DNA from 3 places in the Alkalidesulfovibrio alkalitolerans DSM 16529 genome. Region 3 is predicted to be linked to each of the others. Evidence: predicted binding sites of a transcription regulator. Region 3 holds the regulator's gene; each other region holds the start of a gene.
What was found. Region 3 encodes sigma-54, which starts transcription at its own class of promoters, with help from an activator protein. Its sites were predicted from a motif close to CTGGCACGGNNNNTGCTT; they were not measured.
Positions count from the first base shown of each region.

Region 1: the regulator sigma-54 is predicted to act here: its motif matches at 2,820-2,837, upstream of nifA (nif-specific transcriptional activator NifA).
Region 2: the regulator sigma-54 is predicted to act here: its motif matches at 3,205-3,222, upstream of DSAT_RS10095 (YeiH family protein).

Region 1 is NZ_ATHI01000026.1:98,960-103,615, reverse strand. It holds gene DSAT_RS08000 (PilZ domain-containing protein) at 1-988, shown strand, start outside; gene ald (alanine dehydrogenase) at 1,272-2,378, shown strand; gene nifA (nif-specific transcriptional activator NifA) at 2,858-4,399, shown strand; gene speB (agmatinase) at 4,403-4,656, opposite strand, start outside.
Region 2 is NZ_ATHI01000027.1:106,410-111,065, reverse strand. It holds gene DSAT_RS10105 (NF038143 family protein) at 41-637, shown strand; gene DSAT_RS10100 (hypothetical protein) at 979-1,251, opposite strand; gene DSAT_RS10095 (YeiH family protein) at 1,262-3,007, opposite strand; gene DSAT_RS10090 (hypothetical protein) at 3,387-3,659, opposite strand; gene DSAT_RS10085 (YeiH family protein) at 3,670-4,656, opposite strand, start outside.
Region 3 is NZ_ATHI01000031.1:223,605-228,260, reverse strand. It holds gene rapZ (RNase adapter RapZ) at 1-869, opposite strand, end outside; gene DSAT_RS13640 (PTS sugar transporter subunit IIA) at 943-1,392, opposite strand; gene hpf (ribosome hibernation-promoting factor, HPF/YfiA family) at 1,509-2,054, opposite strand; gene rpoN (RNA polymerase factor sigma-54) at 2,074-3,513, opposite strand; gene lptB (LPS export ABC transporter ATP-binding protein) at 3,720-4,445, opposite strand; gene DSAT_RS13620 (LptA/OstA family protein) at 4,449-4,656, opposite strand, start outside.

The DNA.
Region 1 (4,656 bases), on a different contig from region 3:
TCAGATTGCGCCGCAGTTCGAGATCCTGGTCTGGATCCTCGGGATCATCCTGCTGCTTTTCGTCCTGTACATGATCGCCCGCATGATCCTGGGCCGCCGCGGAACCGATGACGACCCCTTGGTGGTCAGCGATCCGAAGGCGATACGCGAAATCCTCGATCAAGCCGCCGACCGCCAAAGCCGCTTCGAAATCCGCATCCAGCACGGCATGCTCATCGACAAACTGCTCTCCTCGCAGGTAGTCGCGGTGAATCGCACACGGCTGACCATCGAACTGCCCGCCAACATCCGCCCCGGCAAGGCCCTCGTGGGTCTCGGAGTGGAGGCCTATGTCACGGGTTCAGGCACACAGGGAAAGACGTTCTACAGCTTTCCCGCCACCATCCTTTCGGTCGAAAAGACCGAACACAAGGCCGCACGGCTGGACCTCTCCATGCCCTCGCTCCTGCAACGCTTCTCGCGCCGCTCGGCCCTGCGCACCGAAGTGCCGGACGGATTCTTCGTGGGGCTCATGGTCTGGGTGCCCGAGGACTCCACCCTGCCCGAGAGCTTCACGCCAGAGGCGCTCGGCACCCCGGCCCAGGCCTGGCGGGCCGAGGACGCCCTGCCCGGCAAGCCTCCAGTCAGATTGCTCGACCTCTCGGGCAACGGGCTTCGCCTCGGTGGCCTCTCCATTCCAACGGCCGGGCGGGATCTGGTGGCTGAAAAGCAGATGCTCATCGTGCACCTGGATCTGAAAGACCCCTCGGGCGGCGAGCCGACCTCGCACTGGCTGACCTGCGAGGTACGCAACGAGAACCGCCTGCAGCAGGGCCTTCTGGACGTGGGACTGCGCATCGTGGCCTACGGCGAGGAAGAAATCGACGGGTTCCAATGGCGCAGGCTTCCCACAGGCGAGGAAGTGCCAGTGCTCGGCGAATGGGTCTTCCGCTACCACCTCATCGCCCACCGCCAAGCCAAGGCCGAGGAACAGAAACGGGAAACCTAGCGCTCGCAGGCCGTTCCCGATAGCGCCATCCTCGTGATTCCCCGTCCGGTTTCGCGCCGCCACGTTTCCGCCCGGCGCGGGGACGTGATTTTTTTGCGCCTCGACGCGGCCGTGCGTTCATTGTGCTGCCGCGTTTCCCCCGATTTTCTCACGAAATTGCCGTCTTACGGGGATCGTTCTCGCAACCCAGGAACACGCCGTCGATTCAATGGCATATTGATTGTTTGCACGGACAGCGTTAGAGCACGGCGAGACTTTTCCTGATCAAGCCAAGGAGATTGCCATGATCGTCGGAGTGCCCAGGGAGATCAAGAGTTGGGAGAACCGCGTGGCCATGACGCCCGGCGGCGTCGAGGCGCTGACCCGGCGCGGCCACACCGTGCTGGTCGAGCGGGGCGCGGGCCTCGGCTCGGGCCTGACGGACGAGGAATACGAGGCCGCGGGAGCGACCCTGACCGACGCCGCAGGCGCCTGGGGCGCGCAGCTCGTCATCAAGGTCAAGGAACCGCTGCCCGAGGAGTACAAATACCTGCGCGAAGACCTGCTGCTCTTCACCTACCTGCACCTCGCGGCCGCCCGCGACCTGACCGACGCCATGCTCGCGAGCAAGGTCACGGGCGTGGCCTACGAGACCGTGCAACTGCCCGACGGCAGCCTGCCGCTGCTCTCGCCCATGAGCGAGGTGGCCGGCCGCCTCGCGCCGCAGGTCGGTGCGCACCATCTGGAAAAGCGCCAGGGTGGGCGCGGCATGCTGCTTGGCGGCGTGCCCGGCGTGCCCCCGGCCGAGGTCGTCATCCTGGGCGGCGGCGTGGTGGGCATCAACTCCATCAAGATCGCCGTGGGCCTGGGCGCGCGAGTCACAGTCCTGGACATCAACCACGCGCGCATGCAGTACCTCGACGACGTCTTCGGCGGCCGCATCGTGACCATGAACTCGACCGAGGCCAACGTGCGCGAGATGGTCATGAAGGCCGACCTCGTCATCGGCGCGGTGCTCATCCCCGGCGCCAAGGCCCCGCACCTGGTGACGCGCGGCATGATCGCCCAGATGAAGGAAGGTTCGGTCGTCGTGGACGTGGCCGTGGACCAGGGTGGCTGCGTGGAAACCATCTACGCCACCACCCACGACAAGCCGACCTACGTCATCGACGGCGTGGTGCACTACGGTGTGGCCAACATGCCCGGCGCGGTGCCCCGCACCTCGACCTTCGCCCTGGTCAACCAGACCCTGCCCTACGCGCTCAAGCTCGCGGACAAGGGGCTGGACGCGCTGCGCGAGAGCGCGCCGCTGCGCCTGGGCCTGAACACCTTCGGCGGAACGCTGACCTGCCAGGCCGTGGCCGAGGCATTCGATCTGCCCTGCTGCGATGCGGCCGAGGCGCTGGCCTAGCAGGCCGTCCCTAAGGCATCGTCTGCTGCGTTACCGCGAAAGCGCCGGATCCTCGTGTATCAGAAATACACGGCGGGCCCGGCGCTTTCTTGCGCCTTGCGTCCAACGCCTTTTGAACGGCCTGCGCAAGGACACCTACTTACGAGAAAGCCGTCCCTAAGCCGCCGTCTGTTGCGCTGCCGCGCCTACCAGCATTCTTCGCGCCCGGTTCCGGGACTGTTTCTCGAGGCCGGAGCCGCTCCCCCCACCCCTCTGTTTTCAAAATTGAGAAATAGAGCAGAAAAACATGGTCTTCCAATGACAAATTTTGCAGAATGGTAAATCTTTCGCAAAGGTAACATCCGCCCCGATGTCCTGTGCCCTCTTGCTTTCGATTTTCAAGCCAAATCATTCCAGGGCATTAGATCAAAGACCAGCAGCTCCCGCCCTGCCCGTCGGAGCGAGGCACGCTCCTTGCTTCTCCACCGGCCGGAGAACTCATGAAATCACAGGTCGGCGCTCTCGAACTCAATGTCCTGCGCGAGATATCCCAGATCATCGGACAGGCCCACGACCTGAACGGCACTCTGGAGCGCGTGCTGCTCATCCTCTCCGATACGCTTTCCATGAAGCGGGCCACCGTGACCCTGCTCGACGACTCCGGCCAGCTCGCCATCCGCGCCTCGCACGGCCTCTCCAAGGAGGAGCGCGAGCGCGGCGTCTATCGCATGAACGAGGGTGTCACCGGCCACATCTTCCAGACCGGCAAGCCCTTCATCGTGCCCGACGTGGCCAAGGAGCCGCTGTTCCTGGACAAAACCAGGTCCAGGGGGCTTGAGCGCGGCCGCATCTCCTTCATCGGCGTGCCCATCCTGGTGGGGCAACAGCCCGTGGGCGTGCTCAACGTGGATCGCCTCTTCGAGGACGAGGTGCACTTCGAGGAGGACGTGAGCTTCCTGTGCGTGGTGGCCACCCTGTTCGGCCAGTTCATCCAGCTCAACCGCCATTTCCAGGAGCGCGAGCTGACGCTCAGGAAGGAAATCTCACAGCTTCGCTCCAAGCTTTCCAGCAGCTACCAGCGCTTTTTCATCGTGGGCAAGAGCCAGCCCATGGAGCGTGTGCGCCAGATGATCGAGAAGGTCGCGCCCACGCGGGCCACGGTGCTCCTGCTCGGCGAGTCGGGCACCGGCAAGACGCTGACCGCGCGAATCATCCACGAACTCTCCGAGCGCCACGCCCAGCCCTTCATCAAGGTCAACTGTGCGGCCCTGCCCGAGACGCTGCTCGAATCCGAGTTGTTCGGCCACGAGAAGGGGGCCTTCACCGGCGCGGTCGCGCCCAAGGCGGGCCGCTTCGAGGAGGCCGACGGCGGCACGATCTTTCTCGACGAGATCGGCGAACTCACCCTGGCTGTGCAGTCCAAGCTGTTGCGCGTCATCCAGGAGAAGGAATTCGAACGCCTGGGATCGGCCAAGACCCGCAAGGTGGACGTGCGCATCATCACCGCGACCAACAAGGATCTGGCCGAGGAAGTACGGAGGGGGCGCTTCCGCGAGGATCTGTTCTACCGCCTGAACGTCTTCCCCATCCGTGTTCCGGCCCTGCGCGAGCGGCCCGACGACATCCCCGCGCTTTTGAACCACTTCCTGGACACCATGGAGAAGGAGTATTCGCGGCGGCTGGTCTTCACGCCGCAGGCTTTGGAGGCGCTGATGCGCCACGACTGGCCGGGCAACGTGCGCGAGATGGAGAACCTGGTGGAGCGCCTCGCGATCATGGTCGAGGGCGAGACCATCGACGTGAGCGACGTGCCGCTGCTCGCGCAGGGCAGCGCGGCCCGGGCGGACGAGGGCGAGGAGCATGCCTCGCTTTTGGACATCGAGAAGCGCGAGGTGGTCTCGGCCCTGGAGCGGCACCGCTTCATCCAGTCGCGCGCGGCGCGCGAGCTTGGCATCACCCTGCGCCAGATGGGCTACCGCATCAAGAAATTCAACCTTGAATCCATGGTCCAGGAGCGCCGCAGCCGCCTGCGGGGGAAGTGAGCCTTACGAAACGGCTTGAACCATGAGCGTCTGGGCGAGGAGCGCGGCGGCGAAGTTCGAGCCGTGGTCGCCCGCGCGCGGGGCAAGCTCCACCACGTCGCAGCCCACGAGGCGTCGGCCCGCGCAGACGCGCTCGATGGCCGTCACGGCCTCGCGCCAGGTCAGGCCGCCGGGAACCGGCGTGCCCGTGGCCCCGATCACGCTCGGGTCCAGGCCGTCCACGTCGAAGGTCACGTAGATGTCGTTGGGGAAATCCG
Region 2 (4,656 bases), on a different contig from region 3:
CGCCTCGCTTGTTCGATCTCACGCACAAGGAGCGCAATACGTGCAAAACGACCTGGACACGAAATTCGAACTTCTCCGCATGAACGCGGAGCATTTCGCCTACGACCTGGGCAAGAGCGTCATCATCAAGCCCAAGGCCTCCATCTGGATCATTTTCATGCCCATCTTCTTCGTCTTCTACGCCCAGAAGCTTCAGAAGTACAAAAAGGACATTCAGGACTTCGCCAGGGGCTACCAGTTCACCAAGACGCTGGCGCTGGGCGCCGCGCGCGAGGAGAAGATCACCGGCGAGCCCGCCGAGATATTCTTCGCCGACCCCCCGAAGGAGGTGGGCACTCCGGAGATATGGGAGGTCGTTCGCGCCGTGCAGCGCGAGGAGGTGGACATCCTCAGGCGGCACTATCTGAAGCTCATGGACAAGGATGGCGAGACTCACGCCGATCTCGTGCGCGCCGCCTACACCACGGCCGGAGCCTACCGCTCCTTCCTGAACCGCCTGCACAAGGCCGAGGAGGCCGTGAACGAGGCGGTGCTCACCCACCTGCAGACGACGCCCGAGGCGCGGGCCACCACCAAGGCCATCGAGAAGCGGGCCGAGGAGATGCGCCTACAGGAAATGGACACGATCTTTTCCTGAACCTTTTTTCGGAGCGGCGTCCGGCTGAACGGGCGTCGCTCCAGCCCTTTTGTTCCGTCCCCATGCCTCCGCATCTTCTTTCCCCTTCGCCTTCGATTTTGGCTTTGCGCCCGCCTTCACTGGCGGTTTCGTTGCGCTGACCCGTCCCCCGAGTCTCCTCTGCTGCATTGCGGCGAAGAGTACATAGCCCTCGCGCAAGCGAGCGTCGCATCGGTATTGGGCTCTTGTTGCGCCGTGCTTCCGAGGCTTTCTGAACGGCCTGCAAAGCGGAAGGTCGGTAAAGAAAAAGCGCCGCCCGGACGAATCCGGACGGCGCTTTTGGGTGAGTGTGGGTCGTCTGGCTACTTGCGCTGTTCCAGGGCGACCAGGGTATTCTTGATGTACATGGCGCCGACAGCCGTCTCCTCGGACTGGGTGTACCAGTACGACCCGGCGTCCACATCCTCGGCGATGAGCACGTCCATCACCGGCTTGACCACGGGCAGCTTTTGCCCGGCTGGCAGAACCACGTAGGTCAGGAGCCAGAAGGCGAAGATGCCGAGGCCGAGACCCATGAGGCCGCGCGCTTTGCTGGATGGGCCATTGGGCGCTTGGGAGATGGTGCCGGTATGCATCGTGTGCTCCTTACTCCATCAGGCCGGCGGTGATTTCCGGGAAGACCAGGAAGAACATCACGTAGGCCATGGTCAGCGTCAGGATCAGGTTCAAGCTCTGGCCGCAGACGTACAGGATGGCAGGCTTGCCGCCCTTGAAGTGGTGGGCCATCTCACGGAAGTTGGAGGACAGGCCGATGCTGGCGAAGGCCAGGATGAAGAACCACTCGCGCAGGGGACGGCTGAAGCCGCGCAGCACGCCCTGGTCGATCATCACGTCGCCCGCGCTGCCCATGGAGGCGATAATCAGCGAGAAGATGATCGAGGCAGCGATGAAGCCGAGCACGAACTTGGGGAAGCGGTACCAGATCTCCATCTTGGAGACCTGCTGGCCCGGGGCGCAATCCACCTTCATGCACCAGAACACGGCCACGCCGAAGGCGATCATGCCGATCATCACGTTCTGGATCATCTTGATGGTCGCGGCCACGAACATGCCGGTCTGGCCCAGGAACGCGCCAGCCGCGACGACCGCGCCGGTGGCGTCGATGGTGCCGCCGATCCAGGCGCCGCCAAGCACCGGGTGCATGCCCACGGAGACGATGAAGGTCGGCAGGGCGATCATCATCACGGCCGTGAAGAGCATGGACAGGCCGATGGCGATGGTCAGTTCTTCCTTGGTGGCGCGGCAGGCGGCGGCCGTGGCGATGGCCGCGGAGACGCCGCACACGGACATGTCGGCCGAGACAGTCATGTTCAGGGTCTTGGACTCCATCTTCAGCACCTTCTGACCGAACATGTAGGTCAGGACAAGCACTGTGGGGGTGACCACCCAGGCCACAAAGATGCCCGGGATACCGATGGCCACGATTTTGCTGAAGAGGATCTCGGCGCCCAGCAGCACGAGGCCGGTCTTGATGAAATACTCGGTTTGCAGGGCGGGCATCACGAACTTAGGCGTGCCCACGGTGTTGGAGATGAGCATGCCGCCGAGGATTGCCCAAATGATGGGGCCGAAACCGTAGCTGCGCAGCGTGCTTTGGCCGCCGATGATTTCGGCGACAATAGCCATGGCGAAGACGAAGACGAAGCCCACCAGGAATTGGCCGGTGTTGATGTTCATGAATTTGGTGCCGATGGCGAAGAACAGGCCCAGGACGACCATCAGGCCGAGCAGCTGGGGAATCTTGTTGTAGGCCTTGACCGAAGCTGCCGTCTTTGCCTTGGATTCGTCGCCGCGCGCTTTGCGCCAGGCGGCGATGGAGGCTTCGGCCTGCTCGTTCAGCGTGGAGCTTTGGAAGTTGGCCTCGGCCGCGGCGGCCTCGGCGGCCTGAGCTTGGGCGAAGGCCGCCTTGGTCTTTTCCTGAGCGGCCGCAAACTTGGGCGCGGCCGCTTCACGACGTTCGGCAGCGACCGATTCGCTCAAGTACAAGGCCGTCAGCGGGTTGTCCTTCCAGCGGGCCGGAGTGGCAAGCCAAGAGGCAAGAGTTTTGCCATGAGGTTCGCTACGCCCGCGCAGGCCGGACTTGGCGTCGTTGGCCTGGTGCCAGGCGATGGTCTGGAAGGGCGCGCGGGCCGCTTCGGAGGACATGGTGGCCTCGGCTTTGGTGAGTCTGGCGTCGAGGTCGGCCGGGGGGCGGGGCAGGAAGATCATGCAGCCCACGGCGAGGATGACGAATCCAAGCCAGATGGCCCACCAGTCTTCCTTTTTCCACATCTCAGACCATTCCCACTTCCCACGATCGACGACAATTTCGCTTTTCGAATCGGCAGCCATGAGGCCCCTCCTGTACGTTTGTTAAGACGTTGACGAATCCTGATCCCGTGCCGGTGAAGCGTCCATGTCGGCGGGCCGCCGGGCCGCTGCCCGGGAACCTTTTGGCCGTGCGGCCGGTCGACATTTCACTTCGCTGTTTCGCGCCTTGCAAGGTAGCGGTCCGAACCGAACTTCGCGGTCGCGCGTGTGGCTGCATGGGGCAAGATGCGTTCCAGATTGGATATTTTTATAACACGCCGAATTATGGTAACTTTTCAGGGAAGGGGGGTGGAAGGTTATGTAAACCTGTGTTGGCCGGCATGTAAACAAAAGTATGCAAAAAGTGAGCGCCGCCCGGACGAATCCGGACGGCGCTCTGGGTGAGTGGCTGGCCGTCTGACTAGTTACGCTTTTCGAGGCTGGCCAGCGTGTTTTTGACGTACATGGCGCCGACAGCCGTCTCTTCGGACTGGGTGTACCAGTAGGCTGCGGAGTTGACCTGCTCCGCGATGAGCACGTCCATGACAGGCTTGGCCAGGGGCAGCTTCTGTCCGGCGGGCAGAATCACGTAGGTCAGTATCCACAGGCACAGGATGCCCAGGCCAAGTCCCGCCAGGCCGCGCGCCTTGCTGCGCGCGCCTTGGGGCATTCGGGAGGCGGTGTCGATGCGCATCGTTCGCTCCTTAGTTCATCAGGCCGGCGGTGATTTCCGGGAAGACCAGGAAGAACATCACGTAGGCCATGGCCAGGGTCAGGATCAGGTTCAGGGTCTGGCCGCAGACGTACAGGATGGCAGGCTTGCCGCCCTTGAAGTGGTGGGCCATCTCACGGAAGTTGGAGGACAGGCCGATGCTGGCGAAGGCCAGGATGAAGAACCACTCGCGCAGCGGACGGCTGAAGCCGCGCAGCACGCCGTGGTCGACCATGGCGTCGCCCGCGCTGCCCATGGAGTTGATCATCAGCGAGAAGATGATCGAGGCGGCGATGAAGCCGAGCACGAACTTGGGGAAGCGGTACCAGATCTCCATCTTGGAGACCTGCTGGCCCGGGGCGCAATCGACCTTGGTGCACCAGTACACGGCCACGCCGAAGGCGATCATGCCGATCATGATGTTCTGGATCATCTTGACGGTCGCGGCCACGAACATGCCGGTCTGGCCCAGGAACGCGCCAGCCGCGACGACCGCGCCGGTGGCGTCGATGGTGCCGCCGATCCAGGCGCCGCCGAGCACCGGGTGCATGCCCACGGAGACGATGAAGGTGGGCAGGGCGATCATCATCACGGCCGTGAAGAGCATGGACAGGCCGATGGCGATGGTCAGTTCTTCCTTGGTGGCGCGGCAGGCGGCGGCCGTGGCGATGGCCGCGGAGACGCCGCACACGGACATGTCGGCCGAGACGGTGATGTTCAGGGTCTTGGACTCCATCTTCAGCACGCGCTGGCCGAACATGAAGGTCAGGACGAGCACGGTGGGGGTGACAACCCAGGCCACGAAGACGCCCGGGATACCGATGGCCACGATCTTGCTGAAGAGGATCTCGGCGCCCAGCAACACCAGGCCGGTCTTGATGAAATACTCGGTCTGCAGGGCGGGCATCATGAACTTGGGCGTGCCCACGGTGTTGGAGATGAGCATGCCGCCGAAAATGGCCCAGATGATGGAGCCGAA
Region 3 (4,656 bases):
TGGCGGTGTTCAAGGGTCACCGCATACCCTTTCTCTTTGAGGTATGCAAACAGCCTTTCGGCCACGGCCACCGAACGATGTCGGCCGCCCGTGCAGCCGATGGCTATGGTCAGCCGATACCTGCCCTCGACGGCATACAACGGAACGAGGTAGCCCATGAACCCCAAAAAGCGCTCCAGAAACTCTCGGCCGATGGGGTTTTCCAAGACATACGCCGCCACGTCCGGCTCCTTGCCAGTCAGAGGCTTCAGGGACGGCTCGAAATGCGGGTTAGGCAGGAAGCGCAGATCGAACATGAGGTCCGCTTCCTTTGGGGCCGCGTGCTTGAAGCCGAAGGAGATGATGTGCGTGCGTAGCCCGGCCTGTCCCTGCCGCAGAAAGGACCATTTTTCCTGAAGCGTACGACGAAGATCATGGATGGAATACTGGGTCGTGTCAACGACGAGCGAGGCCGAGGCCCGAAGCGGTTCGAGCAGGCGGCGTTCCTCCTCCAAAGCCTGTTCCAGGCCCAGATCCTCGCATTCCATGGGGTGCGGGCGTCTGGTCTCATGATAGCGGCGCAGGAGTTCGGACTGGTCGGCCTCGAAGAACAGCACCTGCACCCCGATCCGCTCCCCGGCGAGTTCGGCGAGGGCCATCTCCCAGTCTTTGAGAAAATCGTGCTGGCGGATGTCCATGCCCAGGGCCAGCCCCTTGAAGCGGGCATCACTCTGTCCGCGATACAGGGAGGCCAATTTGGGAATCATAGCGGCAGGCAAGCCGTCCACGCAAAAGAAGCCCATATCCTCGAAGACGCGCAACGCCGTGCTTTTTCCCGCTCCGGAAAGACCGGTCAGGACTACGACGGAAAAATGCTGGTCGACGTGCATGGCGTTCTCCTGTTTGGGCGAACGGACAGTTCCCGCCCGCCGGAGATGGGCCAGAGATTTCCCGCAGGTTGCCTCAGGCGTCCGCGAGAAGTCTCCACAACGCGCCTTGATCCGGCGCGGCCAGGAGCGCGGCGCGAAAATCCTGGCTTTTCAGCAGACGCGAGATATGCGCCAAAAGGCGCAAATGCTGCCCGGCGGCATCGACCGGCGCGAGCACCATAAAGAAAATGCGGCATGGCTCGTTGTCCAGCGCGTCGAAGGATACGCCTTTGACACTGCGGCCGACCGCGAGAAGAATGTCTCCGAGGCCGGGAAGCTTGCCGTGCGGGATGGCGATACCGTCGCCGATGCCCGTGGTGCCCAGGCGCTCGCGCTCCATGAGCACGCGCGCGGCTGTTTCGGGATCAAGTTCCGGGTGTTCTGTTGCGAGCGGCGCAACCATTTCGGCGAGAACTTCCGCCTTGGTGGTTGCCTCCAGTTCCGCGAGAACGGACGTTGGCGCGAGATAGTCTCCAAGTTTCATGACGTGCGTCGAATTCCTCGTGTTGCGGCGACAGCCGTCGTTCGCGCCGCGGCGCGGGCGGGACCGCTTCCCTGCCCGCGCCGCCGTCGGCGAGTTTCCCCGATTCGCCCGCCGACTTAGAAGCCGGGATCGATCAGCCCGAATTCACGGTCGTTGCGGCGGTAGATGACGTTCAGCCGCTCCGTCTCCGCGTTCAGGAAGACCAAGAACTCGTAGTCCAGGCTTTCGAGTTGCATGGCCGCCTCCTCGACATCCATGGGCTTGGGGTCGAAATGGTCGGTTCCCACGATGCTCTTGGTTCTGGCGTCGCCCTCGCCCGTGAAGCTGATGACGTCCATGCGCACGGCCCTGGTTTCGGCCTTGCCGCCGCGTTTGTTCTTCTGCTTTTCGCGGATGCGTTTCAACTGGGCCAAAACCTTGTCCAGCACCATGTCGATGGTCGAATACATGTCCTCGGAGGATTCGTTGGCCGACAGGTGGAGGTTGTCATCGGAAACCGTGACTTCGGCCACCTGCCGGATCTTTTCCACGGAAAGGTTGACCTGCACCTCGGAATCCTCGGTGTTGGAAAGATATTTGGAAAGCTTCTCGAAGCGCTTGGCGGCGTAGTCCTTGAGGTGCTCGGAGGGATCGAAATTCTTGAAATTGAATGCAATGTTCATATGACGCTCCTTGCTGGAATTAAAAAATCTCTTTGCGCTTGCTCGAAGACGGAATGTTCAGCGCGGTGCGGTACTTGGCCACTGTCCGGCGGGCTATGTTGACCTGGAGCTTGTCCTTCAGGATGTCCACGATTTTTTCGTCGGACAGCGGCTGGTGGGAGTCTTCCTCGCCGATGAGTTGTTTTATCAACGCCTTGACGCTTTCGGAGCCCACCTCCGACCCGTCATCGAGCGTGAGGGCGGAGTTGAAGAAAAACTTGAGTTCGAAGGTTCCGTGCGGCGTGGCCACATATTTGTTGGTGGTGATACGGCTGACCGTGGATTCATGCATGCCGATGTCGTCGGCCACGTCCTTGAGGATCAAAGGCTTGAGATGTTTAACCCCCTCCTCGAAAAAATCCCGTTGGAACTTGACGATACTCTCCAGAACCTTGAACAGGGTGCGCTGACGCTGGTAGAGGCTCTTCATGAGCCACACGGCCGAGCGCATCTTTTCCTGGAAGTAATCCTTTTCCTTGCACTTCGCCCCTTGCAGGCAGTCCATGTACATGGAGTTGAGCTGCAACCGGGGCAGCCCTTCCTCGTTCAGGAGGATGACGAACTCGTCCTCGAACTTGTACACGTAGGCATCCGGGGAGACATAGACAGGCTCGCTGGTGCCAAAGCTCGATCCAGGCATGGGGTCGAGCGTCTGGATGATGTCCAGATACTCCTTCAACTCTTCGAGCGTCAGCTTGAACTTCCGGGCCAGCGGCTTATAGCGTTTCTTTTCTAGGTCTTCGAGGTGTTCCGAAATAAGGGAGACAAGGACGGGATCGTCGTAGCCGAGAGCCTCGACCTGCACGAGCAGACACTCGCGAGGATCGCGGGCGGCCACTCCCAGGGGGTCGAAGCGCTGCACGCGTTTGAGCACGCGCTCGACATCCTCGACGCCGGACTGCGTGATCTCTGCAATCTCCTCCACAGGGGAGGCCAGATAGCCGGAGGAATCGAGATTGCCCAGGATGTGTTCGGCGATCTCCATCTCCTGCTCGGTAAAATCGGAGAGACGGATTTGCCAGGCGAGATGGCCATCAAGCGAGTGCTTGCCCGTGAGCCGGGCCTCGAAGCCCTGACCCTCTTCGAGCGCCTCGTATTCACGCACCTGGGATTGGCGCGAGGCGCTGGCGAAGTCGCCCAGATAGTTGTCCCAGTCCGCCTCGCGGCGCAACGCGTTCTCATCGCCGGGCATCTCCCGCACGACATCATTTTGCGCAACTGGCTCGCGGCCCTCGGAATCCAGATTCGGCTCAGGCTCGTCGAATCCTTCCTCAAGGAAAGGATTCTCCATCAATTCCTGATTCACCGTCTCCACCAATTCCAGGCGGGAAAGCTGCAGGAGCTTGATGGCCTGCTGCAACTGGGGGGTCATGACCAGCTGCTGCGATAATTTGAGCTGCTGTCTGAGTTCGAGCGCCATGTATGCCTTTGTGCCGATGCGCGAGGACTCTTCAGCCCTTCACAGGGATGCGGCCGGGAGTCCGGAATTTTTTGAGCCGCAAATCGTACCTGCGAGTCCTTGTCGCCCGGCTGATTCTTATGGACAACATGCCACACTCGTCCTGCCCTTGCAACGGCTCAAGGCTTGTGTGGCAAGGTTTTTTCAAAGTTGGCACGAAAATTCCATTAAAGGCAGAACTCCTCACCCAGATAAACCTGCCGAGCGCGGGGATTGGCGGCGATTTCCTGCGGAGTGCCCGTAAGAATGATCGTGCCATCGAAGACGATGGACGCGCGATCGCAGATGGAAAGCGTCTCGCGCACGTTGTGGTCCGAGATGAGAATGCCAATGCCCTTGTCCTTCAGTCCCCGGATGATCTCCTTGATGTCGTCCACGGCCAGCGGATCGATGCCGGCGAAAGGCTCGTCGAGGAGGATGAACTTGGGGCTGCGGATGAGAGCCCGAGCGATCTCCAGGCGGCGGCGTTCACCACCGGAAAGATGCACGGCTCGTGATTTTTCCAAACGGCGAATGCCCAACTCGTCGAGCAGGGCGTCGCAGCGCATGCGCTGCTCCTTGCGCGAGAGATCCGTATGTTCCAGGATGATCTCCATATTTTGGCGCACGGTGAGCTTTTTGAAGATCGAGCTTTCCTGGGGCAGGTAGGAAAGCCCCTCCCTGGCCCGCAGATGCAGCGGCCAGCGGGTCAATTCGCGATCGTCGAGAAAGACGTGCCCAGAGGTCGGCTTGACCACGCCGAGCAACATGTAGAAAGTCGTGGTTTTGCCCGCCCCGTTGGGCCCCAGGATGCCGAAGACCTCGTTCTGGCCCAGGGAAAGCGAGACGCCCTTGACGACTTCCCGCTGGCCGTAGACCTTACGCAGTTCCCTGCCTTCAAGTCTGCTGGACATGCGTCAGTCGGCCTTCGGTGCGGAACCAGGGGACGGGCTGGTTGCGTTCTGTCCCTGCGGAGTCGGCCGGGCAGGCGCAAACTCATCGCCAGTGGTGAAGAATACAGCCTCGACGCGCTTCTTGCCGCCGAGCACTTCGCTTCGGTTGGTCTTTGAATAGAAGCGGATCACCTCGCCCACAACGCGGTTGGGGCCATCCACGATGACCGGG